Regions from separate parts of the Allobosea sp. TBD101 genome, predicted to be linked through region 2. Evidence: predicted binding sites of a transcription regulator. Region 2 holds the regulator's gene; the other holds the start of a gene.
What was found. The regulator LexA, encoded in region 2, represses DNA repair genes until DNA is damaged. The targets are predictions, from matches to a motif close to TGTTCNNNNTGTGTTCNG.
Positions count from the first base shown of each region.

Region 1 (6,802 bases), 1.4 Mb from region 2:
CTGCATCTGTTCGTCGCCGTCGTCGATCTGGAGCCGTGCCGAGAAATCACCGGCCGCGGCCGCTGCAACGACCTCGCTGACATCGGAGACGACCGCTTCCATCGACTGCGCCCGGGCGAGACGCGCGGCCGCAGCGATGCGCTCCTGCTCTTCCAGTGCACGGACGCGGGCGGCATTCTCCTGGAAGATCTGCAGGGCTCCAGCCATGTCGCCGATCTCGTCGCGGCGGCCGATGCTGGGCACCGTGACATCCTGCTCGCCGCCGGCCAGGCGCTTCATCGCGTCGGTCATGCCGGCAAGGGGGCGCACGATGCCGCCGATGACGAAGGCCAGCGCCAGGGCAGCGACCAGCAAGGCGCCACCGGCCATGACCAGCAACAGGATGGTGGCGGAGCCGGCGATGGATTGTGCTTCCATGCCCCGGTCTCGTGCCTGGGAGAGCTGCATCGAGGTCAGCTCCCCGAGCTTGGCGGAGATCGGGTCGATCGCCTTGTAGAGCTCGTCAGTGGCGAACATGCGCAGCGCGCTCTCGTCACGCTCCTTCAGAATGCCGATCAGCTTGGCAACGGCGGCATCGCCGGTCTTCATCAGCACCGTCGCCTGTTCGGCAATCTGCTTTTCGTCGGCGGCCGTGATGGTGGGCAGGTAGGCCTTCCAGCCCTTGTCGATATTCCCCACCGCGTCCTGGACGCTCTTCAGCGCGTTCGTCCAGGTGATCTGGTTGCTCTGCGCCTTCCAGATCGTGTCGACGACGTTGACCGCGTACATGTCGCTGACGATCCGCAACTGCTCCATCGGGATGACGTTGTTCTGGACAACTTCGTCGACCCGCTGTGTGACGGATCGAAGGGCTAGGAATCCGCAAGCGCCGACGACGAGGACGCAGAGAGTCAGCGCGACGAGCGCGCTCGCCAGCTTGGTCTTAATGCTCAAGGCCATGATGAACTTTCCGGGGAGAGGCCGCGATGATGAGGAGAGTGGTGGGGGGTATTCGGGATGCCTATTTTCTAGGCAATCGTCGGGCTCGTCCGGTTCGAAACATGACAGGCGACTGTATTCGGGTTGCGATTTCCCCTCAAATTTTCAGAGAACTCTTAAAGTTGCTCTAACGATAAGCGGGAGGTTGGCGCGCATTAATTTGCACTCTCAACTAGTGGTTGTAATTCTAGTTATAGTTGCATGTTCTTCTTGATGCGCCCCATGGGCGGCGCTCTCGGAAGGGGGCAGGCGGCCGCTATTCGGCTGCGCGCTTCAGCTCCAGCCCCTTGGCGAAGGGCAGCTTCGGCTCGCTCTTCTCGTCGTCGAAATCGAGCGCGCCGATCTTCTCGGCGCGGCTGGTGACCTTGCCGGCCGAGGTCTTGATCTGGCCGACATCGTCCTGTGCCTGCCGGAAATGATTGTCGAGTTTGTCGACGCGCTCGCCGAGCCGGCGCACGTCGTCGAGCAGCTTGCCAACCTCGCTCTGGATCACCTGCGCTTCCTCGCGCATCCGGGCATCGCGCACCAGCGACTGCATCAGCTGGATCGCCAGAGCCAGCAGGGAGGGCGAGACGATCATGATGCGGGCCCGGTGCGCCCGCTGCACGACATCGTCGAAATACTCGTGCAGGTCGGCGTAGATCGATTCCGACGGCACGAAGAGCAGGGCCACGTCCTGCGTTTCGCCGGGCAGGAAATAGCGCTCGGCGATATCCTTCACATGCACGCCGACATCGCTGCGCACGCGCTGGCCGGCGGCCTTCCTGGCGTCGTCGCCACGGGCCTCGCGCAGCAGCGTGAAGCTCTCCAGCGGGAATTTGGCGTCGATGACGAGGCCGCGTCCGTCGCCGGGCAGGGTGACCAAGCAGTCCGGCCGCTTCCCGTTCGAGAGCTGCGGCTGGAAGGCGAAGAAGGCGGCGGGCAGGCCGTCGCGGATGATCGCTTCCATCCGGCCCTGGCCATAGGCGCCGCGCGCCTGCTTGTTGGCGAGCACGTCTCTGAGCGTCACGACCTCGGATGTCAGGTCCGTCAGGTTCTTCTGGGCGTTGTCGATCACCGCCAGCCGCTCCTGCAGCTTGCCGAGGCTCTCGGTGGTCTGCTGGACGTTCCGTTCCAGCCCTTGCCCGACCTTGTGGCTCAGCCCGTCCATCCGGTCGGCGACGAGCCGTGCGAGATCGCCCTGCCGGGTCGAGAGGATCTCGGCCATGGACTGCATCCGGCCGGCGAGCTCCGCCTGCTGGCGGTTCATCTCCGCGACCTTGTCGTCCATCTCGCGGGCGCGCTCGGTGGCCATCGCGGCTTCGATCGCGCGGGCCTTGCCGCCGCGCCAGCCGGCAATCACCGCCATCAGCAGCAGGACGAGACTCAGCGCCCCGAAGCCGAGCGCAGCTTCGGCCCAGGTCACCGGGCGTTCCAGCAGGGTGAAGGCGATCTCGTTCATGCACGGGAGCCTAGCCGATTCGGCTGGTAATGGCGAACGAAAGTGGAACAGTTTGACCGTCCTCTCACAAATGCTTATGTCCCCGGTTCAACAGCTCTTTTTCCTTGGAATCCCATGTCCGTTCGCCCGCTCGTCATCCTGCCCGACGCCCAGCTTCGCCTCGTCTCGAAGCCGGTCGAGGCTGTCACGCCCGAGATCAGGACGCTGGTCGCGGACATGTTCGAGACGATGTACGACGCGCCCGGCATCGGTCTCGCCGCGATCCAGATCGGCGTGCCGCTGCGCGTGGTGACGATCGACCTGTCGAAGCCGGAGGCGAAGGAGGGCGAGGAGCCCGAGCCGAAGAAGCCGCAGGTCTTCATCAATCCGGAGATCGCCTGGTCTTCGGAGGAGTTCAGCGTTTACGAGGAAGGCTGCCTCTCGATCCCCGAATATTACGAGGAGGTCGAGCGCCCGGCCGAGGTCAAGGTCCGCTACATGGATCTCGATGGCAAGACGCAGGAGATCGCGGCCGACGGCCTGCTGGCGACCTGCCTGCAGCACGAGATCGATCATCTCAACGGCGTGCTCTTCATCGACCATCTCTCGCGGCTGAAGCGCGAGCGCGTCACCAAGAAATTCGCCAAGTCAGCCAAGCGCGAGCGGGCTGCGTAAGCTTCGAGAACTGGCATTGGTCATCCCGGACGCAGCGAAGCGGAGGTCCGGGATCCATGCCTGAACATTGGCCTGAAGCGCTCAGGCGTGGATCCCGGGTCTCCCTGCGGTCGCCCGGGATGAGATTCGTTTTTAGGTAAGGTCGAGCGTATGAGTTTGCGCGTCATCTTCATGGGCACGCCGGATTTCGCCGTGCCGGTGCTGACCGAGATCGTCGGCCAGGGGCATGAGGTCGTCTCCTGCTACACCCGTGCCCCGGCGCAGGCGGGGCGGGGCCTCGAACTGAAGCCTTCGCCGGTGCATCGCGCCGCCGAACGCTTCGGCATCCCGGTCTTCACCCCCAAGACGCTGAAGACGCCGGAGCAGGCCGAGATCATCGCCTCGCATCAGGCCGATGTCGCGGTCGTCGTCGCCTACGGCATGATCCTGCCCCAGGCGATCCTCGATCTGCCCGAACTCGGCTGCCTCAACCTTCATGCCTCGCTGCTGCCGCGCTGGCGCGGCGCTGCCCCGATCCAGCGCGCGATCATGGCGGGCGATGCCGAGAGCGGCGTCTGCGTGATGAAGATGGAAGCCGGTCTCGACACCGGCCCCGTCGCCATGGTCGAGAAGCTGGCGATCGGCCCTGACATGACGGCCGGCGAATTGCACGACAGATTGAGTCCTCTCGGCGCCGACCTGATGGTGCGCGCGCTCGCGGCGCTCGGGCGCGGCGGCCTGCAGTTCACGCCGCAGCCGGAGGAAGGCGTGACCTATGCCAGCAAGATCGCCAATGCGGAGGCGAAGCTGAACTGGTCGCTGCCGGCCCAGCAGGTCCATGACCTCGTGCGCGGCCTCTCGCCCTTCCCGGGCGCCTTCGCCGAGATTGATCTCGGCAAGGGGCTGGAGCGGCTCAAGATCCTGCGCACCGCCCGTGCCGGCGGCGCGGCCGAGCCCGGTACGCTGCTCGACGATGAGGGCACGGTCGCCTGCGCCGTCGGCGCGGTGAAGCTGCTGCAGGTCCAGCGCGCCGGCAAGGCGCCGATGAGCGGGGCCGAGTTCCTGCGTGGCGCCCGGCTCGGAGCCGGTGCCAAGCTCTGAACCGATGATTTCATCCTCCACGCCGTCATCCCGGGCGCAGCGAAGCGAAGACCCGGGATCCATGCCGGAACCTTCATCGACGATGCTCCGGCATGGATCCCGGATCGGCGCGGCTTCGCCGCTTGTCCGGGATGACGGCGCAGGGATGAGGAAGGTCGCCTGATGCCGCGCTACAAGCTCGTCATCGAGTACGATGGGACGCCGTTCTCGGGTTGGCAGCGCCAGCTCAACGGCCCGTCCGTGCAGCAGAGCGTCGAGGAGGCGGTCGAGGCCTTCTGTGGCCATCCGGTCAGGCTGCATTGCGCCGGCCGGACCGATGCCGGGGTCCACGCCACCCATCAGGTCGCCCATGTCGATATCGACAAGGAATGGCGCACCGATGTCGTCCGCGATGCGACCAATGCCCGGCTGAAGCGAATTCCGGTCGCTGTCCTGAGCGCCGAATTGGTGCCTGATGATTTCGATGCCCGCATCTCGGCGCGGCGCCGCTATTACGTCTATCGCATCCTCGATCGCCGGGCCCAGCCGGCGCTGGAGCGCGATCGGGTCTGGCATGTGCCGGTCAAGCTCGACCACGAGGCGATGGACCGCGCGGCCAAGGCGTTGCTCGGCCATCATGACTTCACCACCTTCCGCGCCGCCGAATGCCAGGCCAACAGCCCGATCCGCACGCTCGATCGCTGCGACGTCCGTCGCGAGGGCTCCGAGATCGTCGTCTATGTCCACGCCCGTTCTTTCCTGCATCATCAGGTCCGCTCGATCGTCGGCTGCCTGAAGATGGTCGGGATGGGGCGTTGGCCGGAGAACAAGGTCGGCAAGGTGCTGGCTGCGCGCGACCGCTCGCAATGCGCTGCACTGGCGCCGTCCTGCGGGCTCTACCTGGCTGGCGTCGATTACGTCGAGTGAGGCGCAGGCTTCTCAGAACAGCCCGAACAGCCGGGTGACGCCGTAGTCGAGCAGGATGCTGGCAATGACCAGCATCATGGCGATGCCCCGGCTCTCCGGTCCGAAGACGGCGCGCGCCACGCAATAGCGCAGGCGCAGCACGATCACGGCGAAGAACAGCGATTGCACGATCGCCAGCGCCGGCGGCGCCCAGCCGATTGCGAAGATCGCCGCGGGAACCGCCATCAGGCTGGCCGAGAGGATGCCGGCCCAGTTCCAGGCGATGACGAAGCTGGTGAAGCGCGGGCTCCGCGCGAGTTCCGGGCGCAATGCGATCAGCAGGGCCGGCACCGCCAGGATCGTCAGCGCGAGAGCTGCGGTCACCGACAGGGCCAGCGCCGGCGCGGTGAAGAGGCCGGCGCTGTTCGGCAATCCGGCGGTCAGCCGCACGGCTGCGAGGATGGCGATCGTCGCGGGCAGCATCAGCGCGAAGGCGAGGAAGGAGCGCCAGAACCCGTCCCGCGTCAGGTCGAGCTCCGACAGGGCCTCGGCGCCACGGGTCATCAGGTGCCAGGAGCCGCGCAGCGAACGGGCGACGTCATCGGCTGCCAGCCTCATCACGGTCTCCATCATCTGCGGTGTTAGACTTTCGTCTAACGGAGATAATGGACTCTTGTTCCGGGGCGTCAAGCCCGCTGTTGCGCTGCAAAATAGCTGGCGAGCAAACGCTGCGTGATCCGCTGGAGCGACAGGAGGTCGGCGACGGCGACGCATTCGCCGACCTGGTGCATCGTCTTGCCGACGACTCCGTATTCGACGACGGGGCAGTAGTTCTTGATGAAGCGCGCGTCGGAGGTGCCGCCCGTGGTCGAGAGCGCCGGGCGCTTGCCGGTCTCGGCCTCGACGGCCTCAGTGACGAGCGCGACGAAGGGGCCGGGCTCTGTCAGGAAGGCGACGGCATTGGTCGGCTGGACCTCGAGCGTGTAGCGCACCTGGTTGCCGGCCGCCTCGCGCAGGCGGCGTTCCAGCTCGGCGGCGAGCGTCTCCGGCGTCCAGCTATCGTTGAAGCGGATGTTGAAGGCCGCCTTCGCCTGCGCCGGGATGACGTTGGTCGCGGGGTTGCCGACATCGAGCGTCGTGACTTCGAGATTGCTCGGGTCGAAATGCTGCGTGCCGCCATCCAGCGGCGTGGCGTCGAGGGCGGCGAGCAGGCGGACCATGCCCCGGATCGGGTTGTCGGCGAGATGGGGGTAGCCGACATGGCCCTGCGTGCCCTGGACGGTGAGTTTGCCGGTCAGCGAGCCCCGCCGGCCGATCTTGACCATGTCACTCATCGCAGCCGGATTGGTCGGCTCGCCGAGAATGCAATGGTCGAAGCGCTCGCCGCGTTCATGCGCCCAGGCCAGCAGCTTGACCGTGCCGTTGACCGAGGGACCTTCCTCGTCGCCGGTGACCAGGAAGGCGATCGAGCCGGGCGCATCGGGATTGTCGCGTCGGTAGCGGATCGCGGCCGCAACCATGGCGGCGAGCCCGCCCTTCATGTCGCAGGCGCCGCGGCCGTAGAGCGTGCCGTTCTCGATCGTGCCGCCGAAGGGCTCCCGGGTCCAGGAGGCCGCGTCGCCGACGGGAACGACATCGGTATGCCCGGCGATCACGAAGACCGGCGCGGTGCTGCCGATGCGGGCATAGAGATTCTCGACATCCGGCGTGCCCGGCTCCCTGAAGACGGGGCGGTGCACCGCGTAGCCTTCCGCCGACAGCACG
Region 1 is NZ_CM187543.1:4,529,023-4,535,824, reverse strand. It holds gene AC6RIC_RS22105 (HAMP domain-containing methyl-accepting chemotaxis protein) at 1-939, opposite strand, end outside; gene AC6RIC_RS22100 (DNA recombination protein RmuC) at 1,235-2,419, opposite strand; gene def (peptide deformylase) at 2,534-3,073, shown strand; gene fmt (methionyl-tRNA formyltransferase) at 3,224-4,153, shown strand; gene truA (tRNA pseudouridine(38-40) synthase TruA) at 4,316-5,059, shown strand; gene AC6RIC_RS22080 (hypothetical protein) at 5,072-5,656, opposite strand; gene dapE (succinyl-diaminopimelate desuccinylase) at 5,725-6,802, opposite strand, start outside.
Region 1: the regulator LexA is predicted to act here: its motif matches at 2,452-2,469, upstream of AC6RIC_RS22100 (DNA recombination protein RmuC).

Region 2 (6,802 bases):
CGGCAAGATCGAGAGTTTTTCGATCAGCCCGGCCGATGTCGGCCTTGAGCCCGCGAAGCCGGAGGTGCTGCGCGGCGGCACGCCTGAGGAGAATGCGGCGGCGCTAAATGCCGTGCTCGCCGGGGAGAAGACCGGCTTCCGCGGCATCGCCGCCTTCAATGCGGCTGCGGCGCTGCTCGTTGCCGGCAAGGCGACGGACCTGAAGGACGGCTTCGCCCAGGCGACGGCCGCGCTCGATTCCGGCAAGGCCAAGGCGACGCTCGCCGCGCTCGTCAAAGCCTCGAACGCGTGAGGCCGGCATGACCGATATCCTCGCGAAGATCGAAGCTTATAAGCGCCAGGAGATCGCGGCTGCGAAAGCCGCCGTCCCGCAGGCCGAAATCGAACGCCGGGCGCGCGCCGCCTCCAAGCCGCGCGGCTTCGCCGATGCGCTGGCAGGCAAGCTCGAGCAAGGCACGCCCGCGCTGATCGCCGAGATCAAGAAGGCGAGCCCGTCCAAGGGCCTGATCCGCGCCGATTTCGACCCGCCTTCGCTCGCCCGCGCTTATGCCGTCGGCGGCGCGGCCTGTCTCTCGGTGCTGACCGACGCGCCATCCTTCCAGGGCCGGCCGGACTTCCTGACCGCAGCGCGCGAGGCCGCCGGCCTGCCGGCTTTGCGCAAGGATTTCCTCTACGAGCCCTATCAGGTCTACGAGGCCCGCGCCTGGGGCGCCGACTGCATCCTGATCATCATGGCCGGCGTCGACGACGCCACCGCCAGAGCGCTGAACGAGACCGCGCGCGAGCTCGGCATGGACGTTCTCGTCGAGGTCCATGACGATGCCGAGCTCGACCGGGCGCTCAAGCTCGAAAGCCGCCTGCTCGGCATCAACAACCGCGATCTGCGCAGCTTCAATGTCGATCTCGCCGTGACCGAGCGATTGGCGCCGCGCGTGCCGGCCGACCGCATCGTCATCAGCGAGAGCGGCATCTTCACGCATGCCGACATTGCCCGGCTCAACCGGATCGGCGTCAACAGCTTCCTCGTCGGCGAAAGCCTGATGCGACAGGCCGACGTCACCGCCGCAACGCAGGCGCTGCTCACCGGCAAGGCCGTCGCGGCGTGAGCCGGCTCAGCCATCTCGACGCGCAAGGCCAGGCGCATATGGTCGATGTCGGCGGCAAGGCCGAGACGACCCGCATGGCGATCGCCGAAGGCCAGGTCGTCATGGCGCCGGAGACGATCGCGATCGTGCGCGACGGCAACGCCAAGAAGGGCGACGTGCTCGGCACCGCACGCCTCGCCGGCATCATGGCGGCGAAGCGCACGCATGAACTGATCCCGCTCTGCCATCCGCTGCTGCTCAGCAAGATCGCCGTCGATCTTACGATCGACGAGGCCCTGCCGGGCGTGCGCGTGCGCGCCGAGGTCAAGATGAAGGGCCAGACCGGCGTCGAGATGGAGGCGCTCACCGCCGTCTCCGTCGCCTGTCTTACCGTCTACGACATGGTCAAGGCCGTCGACCGTGCGATGCGGATCGAGAATATCCGGCTGCTGCACAAGTCTGGCGGCCAGTCGGGCGATTACGAGGCGAAAGCTAGCTGATGGCGCTCACTCCGGTCCCCGTCGCGCGCAAGGCGCTGCTCGACAGCATTCCGGAGCCGACGGGAGCGGAAACCCTGCCATTGGCGCAATGCGCCTGGCGGGTGCTCGCCGGCGAGGTCAAGGCGCTCAGGACCCAGCCGCCCTTCGCCAATTCGGCCATGGACGGCTATGCCGTGCGTGGCGACGAGATGGCGGAAGGCGTCTCGCTCTCGGTGATCGGCGAATCTGCTGCCGGCCGGGCCTATGAGGGCGCGGTCGGCCCGGGACAAGCCGTGCGCATCTTCACGGGCGCGCCGATGCCTGACGGCGCCGACACGATCCTGATGCAGGAAGATGCCGATGGCGTCGACAGCCCTGTCATTCGCGTCCGCGTGCCGCCTGCCAAGGGCAAATTCCTGCGCGCGGCGGGGCTCGACTTCCACGAGGGCGACGTTTTGCTGTCGGCCGGTCGCGTGCTCGACAGTGCGGCACTCGGCCTCGCCGCAGCGATGGGGCATCCGACTTTGCCGGTCCGGCGGAAGCCGCGCGTCGCGATTCTCGCCACGGGCGACGAGTTGGTGGCGCCGGGCGAGCCGGTCGGCCGCGACCAGATAGTCGCCTCGAACTCGTTTTCGCTCGCCGCTCTCGTCGAGAAGGCCGGCGGCACCGTGCTCGACCTTGGCATCGCCCGCGACGACCATGCCGATCTCGCCGCGAAGATCGCAAGGGCGCGCGCAGCCGATGCCGATGTGCTGATCACGCTCGGCGGCGCCTCGGTCGGCGCGCACGATCTCGTGCAGGAAGCGCTGACGCGGGCCGGCATGACGCTCGGATTCTGGAAGATCGCGATGCGGCCGGGCAAGCCGATGATGACCGGGCGGCTCGGCCGGATGGTCGTGGTCGGGCTGCCGGGCAATCCGGTCTCCTCGATCGTTTGCGGCCATCTCTTCGTGCTGCCCTTGATCGAGGCGCTGCTCGGCATTGCCGATGCCGATCGCGACCGCAGCATTCCCGCCATCCTCGGCCGCAACATGCCCGGCAATGACGAGCGCGAGGACTATCTGCGCTCGGAGCTCACGCTGACGCCGGAAGGCTGGGTCGCGACGCCCTTCGACCGGCAGGATTCCTCGATGCTTGGTACGCTCGCGCGGGCGCAGGCCCTGACGATTCGGCCTGCCCATGCCGCTCCCGCGAAGAAGGGTAATTCCTGCCGTATCCTGCCGCTGCGGTAGAGCGCGCGCTCTTTATTGCCCCCGCGACGTCATTCCGGGCAAGCGAAGCGCAGACCCGGAATCCATCGTAGAACGCCGCGCTCCATGATAGATTCCGGATCGGCGCCGCTGACGCGGCTTGTCCAGAATGACGGCGCGTTTTCCATACGGCTATCTCACGCTTCCGCCACGGCATAGCAGCTTGCGGAACACAAGCAGAACGCGTATGGTGTTCGTGCTTTGTTTCGAATCTGCGCTTTGAGGGGCTGGCGGCGACCATGCTGACACGCAAGCAACACGAACTCCTGCGCTTCATCCAGGAACGCTTGCGCGAAAGTGGCGTGCCGCCCTCCTTCGACGAAATGAAGGACGCGCTCGACCTGCGCTCGAAATCCGGCATCCATCGTCTCATCATGGCGCTGGAGGAGCGCGGCTTCATCCGCCGCCTGCCAAATCGGGCCCGCGCACTCGAAGTCATCAAGATGCCGGACGGGTTCGGCGCCCCGCAGCCGCGCCCGCGCTTCAGCCCGGCCGTCGTGCAGGGCGGTCTCGGCGCCCAGCCGAGCGTCGCCAAGCCCCGGCCAGCAGCGGTCGAGGACGACAGCCGGCATTCCATCGCCATTCCCGTCATGGGCCGGATCGCGGCGGGCACCCCGATCTCGGCGATCCAGAGCCGCAGTCACACCGTCTCGCTGCCGCCGGACATGCTCGGCTCCGGCGAGCATTACGCGCTCGAAGTCCGTGGCGATTCGATGGTGGAGGCCGGCATCCTCGACGGCGATACCGTCGTCATCCGCAAGCAGGACACGGCCAATACCGGCGATATCGTCGTCGCGCTGATCGACGACGAGGAGGCGACGCTGAAGCGCCTGCGCAAGCGTGGCTCCTCGATCGCGCTGGAAGCGGCCAATCCCGCTTATGAGACCCGCGTGCTCGGCCCCGACCGGGTCAAGATCCAGGGCCGCCTCGTCAACCTGATGCGACGCTACTGAAGGCGCTCGACATCGGCGTCGACCTCACTGTCGGAGGCTGATGCAGGCTGCACCGTTGCGGGCTGACCAACCGGCCGGGTTGCCACCTCTGCCGGGCGAGGCTCGCGCCGGCGGGTCCATGGACGGTCGGCTGCGGTCGGCTCCGAGGTTCGGCTGTTCCACCCGGTCGCCGTCCGGTAGAGCGAGGTCGCGCCGTCGCGTGATAGCGCCATCCGCTCGACCAGTCTGGCCTTGCAGGCCCCGCTCCAGGGAATGGCGGTGACGACGAGATCGGCGCGCAGGCAATCCTCGATGATCGCGAGACGCTCGCGCGTGTACGAGATCGTGCGCTTGTCGGTCGTCTGCGCGACGCAGGCCAACCGGTCGCAAGCAACACCGGCACGCAAAGTCGGATCATCGGGCGAGCGGCCGTCGCCATCGGCAGCAAGCCATTGCTGCAGGACGAAGCGACTGGGCTTGCCTGCGATGGCGAGGCGTCCGTCCAGCCCGCGGACGGCCAGCCCCGAGCCGTCGCGCTCGACCAGGATCTCCGGCCGCTCCGGCTCGCCGGCTATGACGACGCCGAAGACCAGCGGCACGGCCGCCAGCCAGCGCCAGGCCGTGGTCCAGAGCGTCAGCCAGAGCAGAGCCATCGCGAAACAGGCCAGCACGGCCGGGCCGAAGGCTGCGACCGTCACGGTGGAATGGTCGATGGTCGCGACCCAGTGCGCGACCTTGAGCACGACGTCGGAAGCCAACCCCATCAAGGCCCAGGCCGGCCAGTCCAGCCCGAACGGATAGGCCAGCACGCCGAACACCGCTGCCGGCATGACGAAAAGCGAGACGAAGGGCAGCGCCATGGCGTTGCCGAGCAGCCCAAACGGGTTGAAGGTCTGGAAGTGATAGGCGCCGAAGGGCGCGGTCGCCGCGGTCGCCAGCATGGTGGTGACGAGGATGCCGAGCGCCGCCGTCCAGATCGGCCCGAGCGGCCAGGGCAATGCCGACGGCGGCTCGCTGCGATCTCTCCGCTCCCAGCGCTCGGCGAAGGCGATCAGCGCCGCGACCGCGCCGAAGGACATCTGGAAGCTTGGCCCGAGCAGCGCTTCCGGCTCGCGCAGCAGCACGATCATGGCGGCGAGCGCGAGGTTGCGCATGCTGAGCGCCGCGCGATCGACCAGGATCGCGCCGAGCATGACCAGCGTCATGATCAGCGAGCGCTCGGTCGCGACGTCGCTGCCGGAGAAGATGCAATAGGCGGTCGCGCCCAGCATGGCCGCCACAGCGGCGAGTTTCTTGACCGGCCAGTGCAACGCCACCGTCTGCGACAGGGCCAGCAGCGCGCGCACCAGCCAGAAGATCGTGCCGGCGGCGAGCACCATGTGCAGGCCGGAGATCGAGACGATGTGATAGATACCGGCGGCACGCAGGTCGTTATTGGTGGCCTCGGTGATCAGGCCGCGCTTGCCGGTGACGAGCGCGGCGGCAACCGCCCCGCCCTGCCCGCCCCCGACCTCGGCGATGCGTTTGGTCAGGGCATTGCGGGCGCGGTCGATCGTCACGTCGATCGCGAGGCGCGCCGGCATCGGATATGGCGGTGCTGCCAGCGCGATCTTGCCGGAGATGCTGCCGACGGCGCCGATCCCGCGAAAGAAGGCGTCGCGGCCGAAATCGTAGCCGCCGGCTCGCGCCGGTCCCGGAGGTGGCAGCAGGCGCGCGGTTGCGACGATGTGGTCCCCCGGTGCGACGGAGCCCTGCCGGATATTGACGCGGACCCGCTTCGGCCGCTGGTCCACCGGCACATTGGCGAGATCGGTGACCAGTATGACGAGCCGCGCGCCACTGTCGCGGGCCTCGACGCTCTCGACGAAGCCGGAGAGCTTGCCGATGCGTGGCCGCTCCAGCATCGGCGCCGCGATATCGGCCGTGCGCCAGACGCCGGCAGCGAAGCCCAGAAAGCCGGCCGCCGCCGCGAGGCAGGTCATCGACGCGAGAGGGCGCCTCCGCAGGGCGAAGGCCGCCGCGCTGCTCAAGCCTAAGCCGAGCAGCGGCGCCCATAATGCCGGCTCACGATCGGCAGCGAAATAGAGCAGGATGCCGGCGCCCATCGCGATCGGCAGCCATAGGAAGGGCCGGCGCCTCTCGACCTCCAGCGCGAAACCCCGCGAGAGATGGAGCCAAAGCTGCCACAGCAACGGGCGAAGATTGGCCGCCAGCGGGGCCATGACGCCGAGCCGTGCCGGCAAGGCATCGGCGCGCGCGCCGCGCCGGCCCTGTGCCAGCCCCTGCCCCTGCCCCGGCGGTGCCGGCTGCATCGCCCGCTCTCCCCCGCCGGCGCTGCGATTTGACCGCTTAGCGTTTCCGGCAAAGCCATGTTACAGGGCGCGCGCCGGTTGTCATGTCACGATCCGGCCCCTTCCCCTGTCTTGCCCCGGACGGCCCTGGCCGCCCGGCCGGAGTTCCCTCCCATGAGCAACGCCGTCGTCACGCGCTTTGCGCCCTCGCCCACCGGATTCCTGCATATCGGCGGAGCCCGAACCGCGCTGTTCAACTGGCTCTATGCCCGCCGGCAAGGCGGCAAGATGCTGCTGCGCATCGAGGATACCGACCGGGAACGCTCGACCGATGCCGCCATCGCCGCGATTCTCGACGGGCTGGAATGGCTCGGGCTCGATTGGGACGGCCAGACCGTCTACCAGTTCCAGCGCGCCGCCCGGCATCGCGAAGTCGCCGAGCAGATGCTTGCCGCCGGCAAGGCCTATCACTGCTACGCGACCCAGGCCGAGCTCGAGGAGATGCGCGAGAAGGCCCGCGCCGAGGGCAAGCCGCTGCGCTATGACGGGCGCTGGCGCGGCCGCGATCCGGCGACCGCGCCGGAAGGCGCGAAGCCCGTCATCCGCCTCAAGGCGCCGCAGACCGGCGAGACCGTGGTCAATGACGAGGTCCAGGGCCGCGTCGTCTGGCAGAACGAGAATCTCGACGACCTCGTGCTGCTACGCTCGGACGGTACGCCGACCTATATGCTCGCTGTCGTCGTCGACGACCATGACATGGGCGTG
Region 2 is NZ_CM187543.1:3,142,026-3,148,827, forward strand. It holds gene trpD (anthranilate phosphoribosyltransferase) at 1-292, shown strand, start outside; gene trpC (indole-3-glycerol phosphate synthase TrpC) at 300-1,106, shown strand; gene moaC (cyclic pyranopterin monophosphate synthase MoaC) at 1,103-1,585, shown strand; gene AC6RIC_RS15415 (molybdopterin molybdotransferase MoeA) at 1,585-2,796, shown strand; gene lexA (transcriptional repressor LexA) at 3,054-3,767, shown strand; gene AC6RIC_RS15425 (ComEC/Rec2 family competence protein) at 3,761-6,058, opposite strand; gene gltX (glutamate--tRNA ligase) at 6,212-6,802, shown strand, end outside.